DNA from 3 places in the Streptomyces sp. NPDC055632 genome. Region 3 is predicted to be linked to each of the others. Evidence: riboswitches for the same ligand, from Rfam matches in the RefSeq annotation. Region 3 holds a riboswitch; each other region holds the start of a gene.
The links. Region 3 has a riboswitch for cyclic di-AMP ahead of ACWGSR_RS02600 (M23 family metallopeptidase). Riboswitches for the same ligand answer to the same signal wherever they lie in the genome.
Positions count from the first base shown of each region.

Region 1: another riboswitch for cyclic di-AMP. It lies ahead of ACWGSR_RS10430 (M23 family metallopeptidase); the one in region 3 lies ahead of ACWGSR_RS02600 (M23 family metallopeptidase).
Region 2: another riboswitch for cyclic di-AMP. It lies ahead of ACWGSR_RS15290 (transglycosylase family protein); the one in region 3 lies ahead of ACWGSR_RS02600 (M23 family metallopeptidase).

Region 1 is NZ_JBSHHY010000005.1:277,105-282,079, reverse strand. Features, by position in the region: gene ACWGSR_RS10440 (STM4011 family radical SAM protein) at 1-749, shown strand, start outside; gene ACWGSR_RS10435 (SGNH/GDSL hydrolase family protein) at 736-1,548, opposite strand; gene ACWGSR_RS10430 (M23 family metallopeptidase) at 1,708-2,679, opposite strand; cyclic di-AMP (ydaO/yuaA leader) riboswitch at 2,683-2,842, opposite strand; gene ACWGSR_RS10425 (tyrosine-protein phosphatase) at 3,259-4,080, shown strand; gene ACWGSR_RS10420 (DUF6126 family protein) at 4,126-4,275, opposite strand; gene ACWGSR_RS10415 (helix-turn-helix domain-containing protein) at 4,322-4,942, opposite strand.
Region 2 is NZ_JBSHHY010000009.1:175,439-180,413, reverse strand. Features, by position in the region: gene ACWGSR_RS15305 (DUF501 domain-containing protein) at 1-135, opposite strand, end outside; gene ACWGSR_RS15300 (FtsB family cell division protein) at 182-652, opposite strand; gene eno (phosphopyruvate hydratase) at 753-2,039, opposite strand; gene ACWGSR_RS15290 (transglycosylase family protein) at 2,364-3,089, opposite strand; cyclic di-AMP (ydaO/yuaA leader) riboswitch at 3,093-3,264, opposite strand; gene ACWGSR_RS15285 (transglycosylase family protein) at 3,523-4,566, opposite strand; gene ACWGSR_RS15280 (cytochrome P450 family protein) at 4,742-4,975, opposite strand, start outside.
Region 3 is NZ_JBSHHY010000002.1:20,348-25,322, reverse strand. Features, by position in the region: gene ACWGSR_RS02610 (MerR family transcriptional regulator) at 1-141, shown strand, start outside; gene ACWGSR_RS02605 (PP2C family protein-serine/threonine phosphatase) at 432-1,637, shown strand; cyclic di-AMP (ydaO/yuaA leader) riboswitch at 1,890-2,036, shown strand; gene ACWGSR_RS02600 (M23 family metallopeptidase) at 2,048-3,181, shown strand; gene ACWGSR_RS02595 (aldo/keto reductase) at 3,280-4,233, shown strand; gene ACWGSR_RS02590 (PrsW family intramembrane metalloprotease) at 4,268-4,975, opposite strand, start outside.

The DNA of each region.
Region 1 (4,975 bases), on a different contig from region 3:
CGGCGCTCGAACGGTTCACCGGGTGGGCCGCCGCGCAGACCGGTGACCGGCTGCGGATCCTGTTCACTCCGTGGGGCGAGGGCCTGGTGCGCTCCTGGTACCGGCGGGCGCTCGTCGAGCTGTCGCGGCTGCCGCACGTCGAGCGGGTGGCGATCCAGACCAATCTGAGCTGCCGGACCGACTGGCTGGCGGACGCGGACCCGGAGGGCGTGGCCCTCTGGTGCACGTACCACCCCGGGCAGACGCCGTACGAGCGCTTCCTCGCCAAGTGCCACGACCTGGCGGAGCGGGGCGTGCGGTTCAGCGTGGGCGTGGTGGGCCTTCCGGAGCACCGGGAGCACGCGCGGCGGCTGCGGGACGCGCTGCCGCCGCACGTGTACCTGTGGGTGAACGCGGCCGAGGGGCACGCGTACACCGACGCGGAGGCCGACGGGTGGACGGAGCTCGACCCGCTCTTCCCGTACAGCCGGCATCCGCACCGCTCGGCGGGGCTGCCCTGCCGCACCGGCGAGTCGGTGATCTCGGTGGACGGCGCGGGGACGGTGCGGCGCTGCCACTTCGTCAAGGCCGAACTGGGGAACCTGTACGACGGTTCGTACCGCGCCGCCCTGCGCCCCCGCGCCTGCCCCCTCGCCGTCTGCGACTGCCACATCGGCTACGTCCACCTGGAGACGCTGCCGCTGTACGACGTGTTCGCGGGCGGGGTCCTGGAGCGGATCCCCGCCGCGCCGCCGGCTACAGGGGCATGAGGTCGCCGAGGGGCATCAGGTCGGGGCGCTTGGCCTCGACGTGGTCCCCGGAGCTCTCGCCGCGCAGCCGGCGCCCGATCCAGGGCACGAGGTACTCCCGCGCCCACTGGATGTTGTCGCGGCGCACTTCGAGGGAGCCGCGCGGCGGGACCGGCGGCCACACCTGGTCGGGGTCGGCGGGCACCGGCAGGCCGAGGACCTGGGCGGCGCGCAGGGCGACCCGGGTGTGTCCCTCGGGCGAGAGGTGCAGCCGGTCGCCGTCCCAGGCCCGCCTGTCCTGCACGGACTTCAGGGACCACAGGTCGAGGACCGGGCAGCCGTGGCGGTCCGCGATGGCGCGGACGTGCGCGGTGTAGGTGGCGATCTTGCCGCGCAGGTGCCGGAGCACGGGGACGTCGCGGGTGTCGAACCCGGTGGTGATCATGACGGTCCCGACGGCGGAGGTCAGTTCGGCGACGGCGCGCTCGAAGCGCTCGGCCACGTCGTCCGGGTCGGTGCCGGGGCGGATGATGTCGTTGCCGCCCGCGCAGAAGGTCACCAGGTCGGGGGCGAGTTCCTTCGCCCGGGGGACCTGTTCCGCCACGATCTGGTCGAGGAGGCGCCCGCGTACGGCCAGGTTGGCGTAGCGGAAGGCGTCGTGCTCCGGCAGCTGGTCGGCGAGCAGGACCGCGAAGCGGTCCGCCCAGCCGACGTACGTCCCGTCGGGGCCGGGGTCTCCGACGCCCTCGGTGAAGCTGTCACCGATCGCCGCGTACGACCCGAATGCGTTCTTGTCTCTTGATCTCGAATCGTCTGCCACGGGGGCACATCCTTCCCTTTCGCGTGTGACCTACGCGACCGTAAGGAGGGGTTGACGGCGGGTGACATATGCCACCGATAAAGATTCCCCCAAGTCGGAATAGGCCGACGGCCCGGCACGGGTGTGCCGGGCCGTCGGAAAGGGGTGTCCCCCGGAGCGTCAGACGGAGACGCCGTGCTGGCGCAGGTAGGCCAGCGGGTCGACGTCCGAGCCGTAGTTCGGCGTGGTGCGGATCTCGAAGTGCAGGTGCGGGCCGGTGGAGTTGCCGGTGGAGCCGGAGAGGCCGATCTGCTGCCCGCCGCTGACGCTCTGCCCGGCCGAGACCGAGAGGGAGGAGAGGTGGGCGTACTGCGAGTAGTTGCCGTCCGCGTGCTTGATGACGACCTCGTTGCCGTACGAGCCGCTCCAGCCGGCGGAGACGACCGTGCCGGCGCCGACGGCGCGGACGGTGGTGCCGGAGGAGGCGATGAAGTCGACGCCGGTGTGGTAGCCGGAGGACCACATGGAGCCGGAGGCGCGGTACGGGGTGGAGAAGCCGCCGGTGACGGGGGCGACCCAGCCGGAGGAGGAGGCGGTGGAACCGGTGGAGGACGAGGAGCCGGTGGAGCGCTCCGCGGCCTTCGGGGTGGCGGCGGCCGGGGCGGCGGCGCGGCGGTTCTCGCGGGAGGCGCGGGGGGCGTCGTCGCCGTTCTTGCCGGACTCCTGGGCGCTGTGGGTGCTCTTCGGGCCGGCGGGGGCGGAGCCCTTGGCGCCGATGGTGAGCTTCATGCCGGGCAGGATGAGGGAGGGGTCCGCGCCGATGGTCCGGCGGTTGTCCTCGTACACCTTCTGCCAGCCGCCCTCGAGGTGGTGGTCGGTGGCGATCTTCGACAGGTAGTCGCCGGGGACGACGGAGTACGTCCGGGGGCCGGTCTCGGCGGCGGCCTTCGCGGGGGCGGCCTTCGCCGCGACGACGTGCGCGGTGACGGCGGACTGGACGGAGGCGGGGGCCGGGGCGGCCTGCTCGGCGGCGTGGGCCCCCGTGGCGCCGAGGAGTGGGAGGGCGACGACGGCGCCTCCCGTACCGGCGGCGGCGAAACCGCGGGCGAGGGGGTTGTTCTTGGGACGGCGGTGCTTACCCTTCGCGGGCATGGCGAATCCTCTCCGGCGCCTGCGAGGTGAGCTGTCGGGTTCGGACTGGAGATGCCCGGCCGCGCTCTCGCGCGGCTTCACCCCGAGCCGTCCTGCATCGCGGGACCGGCGTACTTCCTGGGTCCCCCGCTCCTGCCACGCATGGGATGGGTGGAATTCCGGGCGGTGGCAGGATTCGGCGGTCCGTCCGGATTGAGCGTGACGCTAGACGAGCGGAGTCGGCGCGAACAAGCCGCTGTTTTGTCCCGGCATTCCGCCCTAGATCGTTCCCCCGGAATTCCGGTCACCCTCCGTGGACGACGATCCTCCGACTCCCTTTTCCCGTAAGGAAATCGCGCCGGACTCCCGGCCACGATCCGTCACCTCTATGACCCTGCTCACGCGCCGAATCCCATCTCGCCTGCAAACAGGGCGCGTTATACGCAATGGCTCAATAGGGGCGCGCCATACTCAACGCCCCAATTGGGACAGATCACTCATTCCCGTCCGAGGGGGTGCGCCACGCCCCTCCCGTCTGGATGATTGCCCCAGGAACCGATTCGCGTCGGGCATCCGAACACCGACTTTCCAGGAGCATCCGTGACGCAGCAGCTGCCGCAGGTCCCGCCCGTAGAAGCCGACGAGCCCGAGCTGGCGGAGGTCCGCAACTTCCGGGACGTGGGCGGCCTGCCGACGACGGACGGGCGCGCGGTCCGCCCCGGCCGTCTCTTCCGCAGCGGCCACCTCGCCCACGCGACCGAGGACGACGCCGCCTTCCTCGCCGGACTCGGACTGCACACGGTCTTCGACTTCCGCAACGAGGCCGACCGGCGGATCGAGGGCCCGGACGTCGAGCTGCCCGGCGTGCGGAACGTGAACATACCCCTCAACGACCCGGCCGACGGCAAGGAGTTCTGGAAGCTGGTGCGCGACGGCGACACCGCGCAGCTGCGGGGGATCCTCGGCGACGGCAGGGCGGCGGCCCGGATGTCCGAGTCGTACCGGCGGATGGTGGTGGAGCGGACCGCGGAGCACAGCCGGATCCTGCACTCCATGGCGGAGGAGAGCGTCCCGGCCCTGATGCACTGCGCGGCGGGCAAGGACCGCGCCGGGCTCGCCGTCGCGATCACCCTGCTCGCCGTCGGGGTGGAGCGGACGGCGATCGAGGCCGACTACGTGAAGTCGAACGAGCCGCACCGCCGCTACAAGGTGCGCCGCAGCTCCACCGCCCCGGACGCCATGGGGCCCGAGGTGATGGAGCTGCTGGCCCCGCTCTTCGACGCGCGGGCGGAGTACCTGCGGGCCGCCTTCGAGACGATCGAGGCGACCTGGGGCTCGATGGACGCCTACTTCTCCGAAGGCCTCGCGCTGTCTCCGGAGACCCGCGAGCGGCTGCGGGAGCGCCTGCTCACCGAGGCGTAGGGAGCACGCGGCGCCGCGAGGACCCGCGGCGCCCGGGAGGTGCCCCTACTTCGCGCCCATCGCGAAGAGCAGGTAGAGGAAGCCGGCGAAGAGGTGACCGGCGACCAGGTAGGCGAAGAGGCGGAGCACCAGCCCCTTGGGGAACTTGCCCTCCCCGCGCTCCTCGCCGGTGACGGATGAAGACTTCTCGGACATATCAACTCTTTCCTGAAGAATCGTCACGGAAGAATCGTTCCGGCGGTCAGCGCCGGTGCGGGGTCCCGTCGCCGAGGCACAGCTCGGCGACGGGGCTCTGCATCAGGGTGTGGACGAAGAGCAGCTCGGCCCCGCCGGGGGTGGCGGCACCGATCCGGTGCGGGGTGAGCGAGTCGAAGTGCGCGCCGTCCCCGGGGTCGAGGACGTGGACCGCCTCGCCGAGCGCGAGCCGCACCCGGCCCTCCAGGACGTGGATCCACTCCTCACCGGGGTGGACGCGCACGATGTCGGCCCGGGTGGCGTACGGCACGTGCACCCGCAGGCACTGGAGGGCGCGTCCGGCGCCGCCCGCCTGGCGGTAGATCCAGCCGTCGGCCTCGACGGGCTCGGAGCGGTCGGCCCGGACCACGGGATCGCGCTCGGGGGGCGCCTCTCCCAGGAGCTCGGAGACCGTCGTACCGTAGATGCGGGACAGGGCGAGCAGCATCGGCAGCGAGGGCTGCCGGTTCCCCGTCTCCAGGCGCGAGAGGTGGGCCGGCGAGAGGCCGGCCCGCTGGGCGGCGGCCTCCAGGGTGAGCCCCCGGCGGCGGCGCTGGGCCCGCAGCTGCGGGGCGACGTCGGGCAGGGCGGCGGGGTCCGGGGAAGGGTCCCCGGGGACGTGGTCCATGCGTCCATTCCGCCAGGATCGTGCCTCTGAGGC
Region 2 (4,975 bases), on a different contig from region 3:
GTCCGGCTGCCCGCAGGGGCAGCGGTGCGCGATGGCGCGCAGGCCGCGGGGCGGCCGGCCGAGCTGGAGCTCGAAGGCGGCGACGTCCGCCTCGGTGGGCTCGGTGCGTTCGGTCTGCGGAGGGGGCGTTTGCATGTCTGCCTTGGGTGCCTAGGTCGTCGGTCGTCGGTCGTACGGGAGGTCAGCGGCGGTCGGCGTTGTCCACGCCGTCCCAGAGGTTGTCGTACCAGGGGCGGTCCGCCGCTCCCTGGTCGGCGCGGGGCCGCTGCTCCGCGCCGGGGTCGTTCACGGTGAAGCCGGTCTCGCCGGGAAGCACGTAGTGCAGGTGCTCGCGGGCGAGGCGGCGGACGTAGGCCGGGTCCTGGAGGCGGGCCTTCTCGTCCCTCAGCTCCTGCACCCGCCGGGCGGCCTCGGCGGCCCTGCGCTCCTGCTCGGCGATCTCGCCCTGCTGGGAGACGTAGCTCCGCATGGGATAGGCGAGGGCCACCACCAGGGAGCAGACGACGAGCGCGAGGAAGGCCGCACGGCCGGTGAGCCGGGAGCGGCGGGCCTGACGGCGGGTCTGGGAGCGGTAGACACGGGCGGCGGTCTGCTCGCCGAGCAGCCTGAGCCGGGTCGCGGTCGAGAACCGGTCCCGGTCCTTCACGGCCATGTCGTGTCGCCTCCCCTGTTCACGCGGACGTCCCCGCACACGGTACGGGACCGGGTACGGGGACGTACGGAAGCCGCCCTGTGGAGGGGCGCGGTGGGTGTCAGCCCTTGAAGCGCGGGAAGGCACTCCGGCCGGCGTACACCGCGGCGTCGTCGAGGATCTCCTCGATGCGCAGCAGCTGGTTGTACTTGGCGACGCGCTCGGAGCGGGCCGGGGCGCCGGTCTTGATCTGGCCGCAGTTGGTGGCGACGGCCAGGTCGGCGATGGTGACGTCCTCGGTCTCGCCGGAGCGGTGGGACATCATGCACTTGAAGCCGCTGCGCTGGGCCAGCTCGACGGCGTCGAGGGTCTCGGTCAGCGAGCCGATCTGGTTGACCTTGACGAGCAGGGCGTTCGCGGACTTCTCCTCGATGCCCCGGGCCAGGCGCTCCGGGTTGGTGACGAACAGGTCGTCACCGACGAGCTGGACCTTCTCGCCGAGCTTCTCGGTGATGACGTTCCAGCCGGCCCAGTCGTCCTCGAACAGCGGGTCCTCGATGGAGACCAGCGGGTACGCGGAGACGAGCTCCTCGTAGTACTCGGTCATCTCGGCGGCCGAGCGGGACTTGCCCTCGAACTCGTACGAGCCGTCCTTGTAGAACTCGGAGGCGGCGACGTCGAGCGCGAGCGCGATGTCCTTGCCGGGCACGTAGCCGGCCTGCTTGATCGCCTCAAGGATGAGGTCGAGCGCCTCGCGGTTGGAGCCGAGGTTCGGGGCGAAGCCGCCCTCGTCGCCGAGGCCGGTGGAGAGGCCCTTGGACTTCAGGACGGACTTGAGGGTGTGGTAGACCTCGGTGCCCCAGCGGAGGGCCTCGGAGAAGGACTCCGCGCCGATCGGGGCGATCATGAACTCCTGGATGTCCACGTTGGAGTCGGCGTGCGACCCGCCGTTGAGGATGTTCATCATCGGAACGGGCAGCAGGTGCGCGTTCGGGCCGCCCAGGTAGCGGAAGAGCGGGAGGTCGCTGGCCTCGGAGGCGGCGTGCGCGACGGCGAGGGAGACGCCGAGGATGGCGTTGGCGCCGAGCGAGGACTTGTCCGGGGTGGCGTCCAGGTCGAACATGGCCTGGTCGATCAGGCGCTGCTCGGTGGCGTCGTAGCCGACGAGCTCCGGGCCGATCTGCTCGATGACGGCGAGGACGGCCTTCTCGACGCCCTTGCCCTGGTAACGGTTGGGGTCACCGTCGCGGAGCTCCAGGGCCTCGAACGCACCGGTGGAGGCGCCGGACGGAACGGCAGCACGGCCGGTGCTGCCGTCGTCGAGGCCGACCTCGACCTCGACCGTGGGGTTGCCTCGGGAGTCCAGGATTTCCCGGGCTACGACGACGTCGATGGACGGCACGAGCATCTCCTTCTGGGATGTGACGCTGGATGTGACGCAAGGTCGGTGCGGGGTCGCTCGGCCTTGCGACAAGAGCCTAACCGCCCCGGCGGCTCCGACCGGCCGGGCGCCCGCCCCCTGGGACGAAAAAGGACCCAAGGGCACGCACAGCGGGGCGAAAGGCCCCAGATCTACCGGCCGGTAACCATCAGGTGGGCCGCGGGAGGCCCCGGTGAAAGACGGAACCCCGGTCCGGCGCGCACGGGGGACGGGCGCGCCGGACCGGGGTGGGTCACCGCGGGAGGGTCGTCGGGGGCGCGTGAGCCGCCGGACTCACACGACCCGCCGGGCTCACTTCAGGTGGAGCTGCTGGCCCGGGTAGATCAGGTCGGCGTCGTCGACGACGTCCTTGTTGAGCTCGAAGAGCTCGGCCCAGCCGCCCTCGACGCCCTGCGCCTCGGCGATCTTGCTGAGGGTGTCGCCGGTCACGACCTTGTACTCGCCGTCGCCCTTCTCGACCGTCTCGCCGGTCGGGGTGGTGACGGTCTTCTCGGCGCCGGCCTGCGGAGCGGCCTGGCGCTCCTTCTTCGGGGCCTGGCGCTGCTCGCTGCGGGTGGTCGGCTGCTCGGCCGTGCGCTGCTTCTTCTGCTTCTTCTGCTGCTTCGGCTGCTCCTGCGCGCTCTCGGCGGAGCCGCCGTCGTAGGAGGCGCCGGAGAGGCCCACGCCGCAGCTCGGCCAGGCACCCTTGCCCTGGCCCGCGAGGACCTTCTCGGCGATGGCGATCTGCTGGGACTTCGACGCCTGGTCGGCGGTCGACGCGTAGGCGGTGCCGCCGTACGCGGCCCAGGTGGAGGCCGAGAACTGGAGGCCGCCGTAGTAGCCGTTGCCGGTGTTGATGGACCAGTTGCCGCCGGACTCGCACTGGGCGACGCGGTCCCACTCGGAGGAGGTGGCGGCCGAGGCGGCGCCCGCGGTCATCAGCGGGGCGGCGACGGCGACACCGGTGACGCCGACGAGCGCGGCGATCTGGGTGGCCTTGGAGGGACGGCGGTGTTTGCCCTTGGTGGAAAACAGCATGGGAATTCTCCTCACCGACGCCTGCGAGGTGAGCTGTCGGGTTCGGGCCGAAGAGTTGCCCGGCCGCGCGTCCTAGCACGCGGCTTCACCCCAAGCCGGTCGTCGGCCGTCTCTCGACGGCCGGGGCCGGCACTTACCTTGGGTCCCCCGCTCCTGCCTTCGGCGCTTGCGCGACGACTGTTCCCATCGACCGACGGCAGGATTCGGCGTTTCGGTCGACGGGGCCCGCGGTGGCGAGCGGTGATGACCGTAGACACAGAACCCTCCGAAGTTCAAAGAGGCTCATACGACGAATTTCGCCTCTTCTTGCCCTTCGGAGGGGACTGTTTGCGCAGGTGGGAGATGACGGAAGCGGAGTTTGCGGGCGCGACACGCCAGTTGGGACAAAGAGACCCATGTCTCACTCGTCCAGAACCGGACATACGCCCGCGAACTACCCCTCCGCCGAGACCGGACTCGCCGTCAGATCGAGGTTCTGACCAGGGAGGATGAGGTCCGGATCGATGCCCACGGTCCCCTTGTTGGCGTCATAGAGGGCGGTCCAGCCTCCGGGCAGTTCGTTCGCCTGGGCGATACCCGAAAGGCTGTCACCCGGACGCACGACGTATTCACCCGAAGAGCCCTGACTGTCCGTTGTGTCCGCATTCTTCGCTTCGTCAGCGATGGGAAGCGATTCGGCACCTTCGGCAGACTTGTCCTTGCCCGAGGCATGTCTACCGGCTTCGGTGGAGCTGTCCGGCTTGTCGGTTTCCTCCGGAGCGGCCTCGCCCCGGTGCTTGCCCGTGCCGGGCGCGGCCGACGCTCCCCCGTCTCCCGGAACGCCGGGCGTCACGGGCGTACCGGGCGTCACGGACTCCTCGGGGGCGACGGGGGCCGTCGGGTCCACCGGGAGCGCCGGGTCGGCCGGGAGCGTCGGGTCCGCCGGGTCCGTCGACCCGGTCGGCGCGGACGGCGTGGCGGGGGCGGTCGGCGCGGTCGGGCCCGCCGGGGCGGCGGGAGCCGTCGGCGTGGCCGGCGCCGTGGACGTGGCGGGGGCGGACGGCGTGGCCGGGGACTCCGGCGTCGCGGTGGACGGCGCGGCCCCGGAGACGTCCGGCGAGCCCGAGTTCCAGCTCGACTCGGGGACGGGCGCCACGGAGGGCGCCGGAGCGGTGGCCGGGCCCGGGTCCACCCCGGTGGGCTTCCCGTCGTTCGTCAGGCCGGCGATCGGCGCGCAGGTCCCCCAGGCGTCGCTGCCCTTGGCGAGGGCCTTCTCGGCCACGGCGATCTGCTGGGCGCGGCTGGCCAGGTCGGCGCTGGGCGCGTACGCCAGGCCGCCGTGGCGCTCCCAGTCCCCCTGGGTGAACTGGAGGCCGCCGTACATCCCGTTCCCGAAGTTGGCGGTCCACTGGCCGCCGGACTCGCACTCGGCGACGCGGTCCCACGTGGCGGCGTCGGCGGCGGACGCGGATCCGGTGGCGAGCAGAGGCAGCGCCATGGCGGATCCGGTCACGCCCGCGGCGACGACGATGGCGGGGGCCTGACGGGGGCGACGGTGTCGTCCGTTCCCGGAACGCATAGGTACGCCTTTCGCGTGACGGCTGAGACTGCGGCGAAACGTAGCGGCATTCGAACGCTCGTCACAAGTCGATGGCCGCCCGATCACATGAAGATCACAGTTCTGACGTTCCGTCAGTGTGCGAGAGGGGTACGGACGGGGAGAACTCCACCGGAAGCGTGCGCAAACCGCGCATGATGAGCCCTCCGCGCCACCGCAGTTCGGCCGGATCGGCGGCGAGCCGCAGGTCCGGCAGACGGGTCAGCAGGGTGGCGAGCGCCGCCTGTCCTTCGAGGCGGGCGAGGGGCGCGCCGAGGCAGTAGTGGATGCCGTGGCCGTACCCGAGGTG
Region 3 (4,975 bases):
CCGACCAAGGAGTACGTGATCGGCCTCGGCCGGATGTACGTCGACGACCCCCGCTTCACCAAGAACTACGACAAGTACGGCGAGGGCACCGCGGTCCTCGTCCGGGACGCGATGGCGGTCTACGCCGAGCGGAACATGTGACCGGAGGGGCTTCCCGGCGGCCACGGCGGCCACGGCGGCCACGGAAGCCCCGGCGGCCCCGGAAGCCCCGGCGGCCCCGGTGGCTTTCGCGCCCGGCCCGTGCCCAGGACCGCACCCAGACACGCACCCGGGCCCGCCCCCCGGTCCGCCCCCCGGTCCGCGTCCCGGTCCGCGTCCCGGCCCGCCGTACGCCGGTCGGCCGTGCGGAGTCGCCGTCCGCCGGGGCGGCGGCCACCCTGGAGGGGAGCGGTGCGGGGCCGCGGCCGGGCGGACCGGGCAGGAGAGAACAGGTGGGGCACCCCCTAGGAGCGGCGGGAGGCGGGCGGCGGGGCGGTGAGGGCCGTCCCGGGTACCGGGGCGCCCGGCGGTTCATCCGTGCGCTGCCGCCGCTGATCATCGTGGGCGGCATCCTCTTCGACGTGGCGACGCCCGCCCCGTACACCGCCTCCCCGATGCTCGCCGCCGCCCCGCTGGTCGCCGCGCCCTTCTTCTCCCTGCTCGTCACCCTCCTCACCGGCATCGCCGCCGTCCTCTCCTCGGTCGGCCTCTACCTCTTCAGCGACGACGTCACCCGTGCCCCGGCCGTCGCCGAGACCCTGACCGTGTTCACGGTCTCCGTGCTCGCCCTCCTCATCAACCGGGTGGTGCGCCGCAGCGGCGAACGGCTCGCCTCGGCGCGGGTCATCGCGGAGACCGCGCAGAAGGCGGTGCTGCCGACGCCCGCCGAGCGGATCGGCGGGCTGCGGTGCGCGGCCCGTTACGAGGCGGCGCAGGCAGACGCGTTCATCGGCGGCGACCTGTTCGCCGTGCAGGACACCCCGCACGGGGTGCGGCTCGTGGTCGGGGACGTGCGGGGCAAGGGCATGGACGCGGTCGAGGCCGTCGCCGTCGTCATCGGGGCCTTCCGGGAGGCGGCCGAGCAGGAACGGACCCTGGAGGGCGTGGCGCAGCGGCTCGAACGGGCGCTGGACCGGGAGGGCACCCGCCGGGACAGCCTCGACGCCGTCGAGGGGTTCACCACCGCCGTCCTGGCCGAGATCCCGCGCTCCGACGGCAGCGGCACCTTCGACGGTTTCGTACGGGTCGTCAACCGCGGGCATCCTTCCCCGCTGATGCTGCACGGGGACGGGCGGGTCGAGCCGGTCGACCCGAGCCGGCCGGCGCTGCCCCTCGGCATGGGGGACCTCGCGTCGTGGCCGGACCGGGCCGAGGCGCGGCCGTACCCGCCGGGCACGACGCTGCTCTTCTACACCGACGGCCTCTCGGAGGCGCGGAACGCGCAGGGCGTCTTCTACGACCCGGCGGAGCGGCTGGCCGGACGGATCTTCCCCGGGCCCGAGGAGATGCTCGACGCGCTCGTGGACGACGTACGGCTCCACACGGGCGGCGGGGCGACGGACGACATGGCGCTGCTCGCGCTGAACCGCCCTACGGCGGGGCAGCCGGAGCGGCGCCGGACGATGCCGGTGGTGCCGCCGGGCGGCCCCCGGCACTGACCCGCCGGGCAGGCCCCCGGCGGCCCGTCACCAGGGGTAGTCGAGAGGTCTCCCTGCGATAACAATTGATGCACCGTCAGATTGCGGAGGTTTTGCCGTTCGGGAGACCTGCCTTGCTGAAGAGGGATCAACCGGGGCAAATACCTACCGATCGAATGAACGATCACGGGGGACAGCTTGGAATCGGGACCCCCTGTCTATTAACGTTCGATAACGCAGCGCGGTCGTCCCAGCCGTCGTAAGAGACGGCACCGTGCGCACGCGCCGAATCCCGAAAGGGAACCGGGGAACCACCATTTGGGGTGAATCGAGCCCTTCGCACTCGTGCGACCGGGCCCGTAGGAGACCTTCCTGCTCCGAACCCGTCAGCTAACCCGGTAGGCGAGAAGGAAGGAAAGGAGCGCGCCTCCGTGGCGTCCAACACCCCTGCCCCCGAAGCCCCCTTCGATGCCTTCGGCGGCGGTGCGGCTCCCTCCGCTCCGAACACCGAGTGGAACCCCACCGAGGACTCCCTCCGCGCCCAGAACCGCTCCGGCGGCCGGCACCGGGTCGTCAAGCAGCGCTCCAACTTCGCCCGTTCCTCCACCGTCCTCGGCGTCGGCGTCATCGCGGCCGTCGGCGCGGGCGGCCTCGCCACCGCGCAGGAGAAGCCGCCGGTGGCGATATCGCTCCCGGACCTTCCCGACCTCAACCTGCCCGACGCCCACGACCTCCCCGGCGTCGGCGCGCTCCTGCCCGGCGCGGAGGAGCGGGAGACGGTCCCCACGGACCGCGCCAACCCGAACCCGCTGACCTCCGCCGCGTACACCACCGAGGCCGACGAGCGGGCCGCGCGGACCGGGCAGGTCACGCGGGCGAGCCTGTCGACGGCGGACGCCCCGGGCGCCGCCGACGCGGGCGAGGCCCTGCGCGCCCGCATCCTCCAGCAGGCCGAGCAGCAGCAGGCCTCCGCCGACGCCGCCGAGAAGGCCGCCGCCGAGAAGGCCGCGGCGGAGAAGGCCGCGTCCGAGGCGCGGGCCAAGGCCGACGCGGCGGAGAAGGCGGCCGCCGAGGCCAAGGCGAAGGCCGAGGCGGAGGCCAAGGCCAAGGCGGAGGCGGAAGCCAGGGCGAAGGCCGAGGCCGAGCGCCTCGCCAAGCTCGCCGCCAGCTACTCGATGCCCCTCTCCTCGTACTCCCTCACCGCCACCTACATGCAGTCCGGCTCGATGTGGTCCTCCGGCTACCACACCGGCCTCGACTTCGCGGCCCCCACCGGCACCCCGCTCAAGGCGGTCCACGGCGCCACGGTCAAGTCGGCGGGCTGGTCCGGCTCCTACGGCTACCGGATCGTCCTGGAGCTGGAGGACGGCACCGAGGTCTGGTACTGCCACCTCTCCTCCATGACGGTCAGCGCCGGCCAGACCGTCGGCACCGGCGAGACGATCGGCCGCGTCGGCGCCACCGGCAACGTCTCCGGCGCCCACCTCCACCTGGAGATCCACCCCGGCGGCGGCGACGGCGTCGACCCGGCGGCGTGGCTGCGCTCCAAGGGCCTGACGGTCTGACCTCCCCGGGGCCTTCCCGTGGCCCTTCCGGGACCCGCGCGGAAACCGCGCGGGAACCATGCGGAATAGGCCCGGCGGCGGAGACCGTTGATCACCCCATGACCTCTCTCCGTACGCTGGGCACGTCCGACCTGCACGTCTTCCCGCTCGCCCTCGGCGGCAACGTCTTCGGCTGGACCGCCGACGAGGCGCAGTCCTTCGCCGTCCTCGACGCCTACACCGCCGCCGGCGGCAACTTCGTCGACTCCGCCGACGTCTACTCGGCCTGGGCCGAGGGCAACGAGGGCGGCGAGTCCGAGACCGTCATCGGCCGCTGGCTCGCCTCCCGGGGCAACCGCGACGACGTCGTCGTCGCCACCAAGGCCGGCGCCCACCCCCGGTTCAAGGGGCTCTCCGCCCCCACGATCAAGGCCGCCGCCGAGGAGTCCCTGCGCCGCCTCGGCACCGACCGCATCGACCTGTACTACACCCACTTCGACGACGAGTCCGTCCCCGTCGAGGAGATCGTCACCGCCCTCGACCAGTTGGTGCGGGAGGGCAAGGTACGGGCCGTCGCCGCCTCCAACATCTCCCCGGAGCGGCTCAGGGCCTCCCTCGACTTCGCCGAGGCCGAGGGCCTCGCCCGCTACGTGGCCCTCCAGCCGCACTACAACCTGGTCTCCCGCGACACCTACGAGGGCCCGCTCCTGGAGACCGCCGAGCGGGCGGGGCTCGCCGCCGTCCCGTACTACGGCCTCGCCTCCGGCTTCCTCACCGGCAAGTACCGCCCCGGCACCGCCGTCGACAGCGCCCGCGCCGCCGGGGCCGGCAAGCACCTCGACACCGAGCGGGGCCGGGCCGTGCTCTCCGCGCTCGACGCGGTCGCCGGGGCGCACGGCGCCGAGCCCGCCACCGTCGCCCTCGCCTGGCTCGCCTCCCGGCCGACGGTCGTCGCGCCGATCGCCTCGGCCCGTACGGTCGAGCAGCTCCCGGCCCTGGTCGCCTCCGCCGACCTGGAGCTCACGGAGGAGGAGCTGAAGCTCCTGACCGAGGCGTCGGCGATCCAGGGCTGACCGCGAGCCTGGGCCCGCTCCCCCGGAAGAAGCCCTAACCGCGGTACGGGTTGTAGCCGCCGTAGTCCAGGTACTGCGGCGGCGTCCACGCCCGGCCCGTCGCCCGGGCCGCGTACGTCAGCGCGGGCGAGGCGACCGCCCTGCGCTGCCACAGGTGGTGAAGGAGTTCCTGCTCGCGGGCCGCGAAGTCGGGCCCGGCGGTGCCGCGCCGGGCCCGGTCCCGCAGGAACGCCAGGGTCGTCGCGAAGGTCTCGTACTCGCCGACGGTCCGCGCGCCCCGCTTGCCGTACGTCCGGGCGGCGTAGGAGCGGGCGAGTTCGCGGGCCCGCATGGAGGAGAGCGCGAGCGGCTCGTCGGGGGAGAGCCAGCCGGCCGCCGCGTACGCCGGGAGCTCGCCGGAGACCGTGCGCAGCTCCCGCTGCCGGCTCCACACCGCGAGCCAGGTCAGCAGGCCGAAGGCGGGCATCATGAGCGCCCCGTACACCGCGTAGAAGGCCCAGGGGCCGCCGAAGGTGGCCGAGCCGTTCCAGGCGGCGTGCATGCCCATGGCGAGCAGCAGTCCGGCGAGCGGAAGCAGCACCTTCCGCAGCCGCTTCCCGCGCGGGGCGAGCGCGGCGAAGCCGAAGCCGAGGCCGGTGAGCACGGTGAACAGCGGGTGCGCGAACGGCGACATCACGACCCGTACGAAGAAGGCCCCGGCGGTCACCATGCCGATGCCGGTGGCGCCTACCTCCTGGTCCTC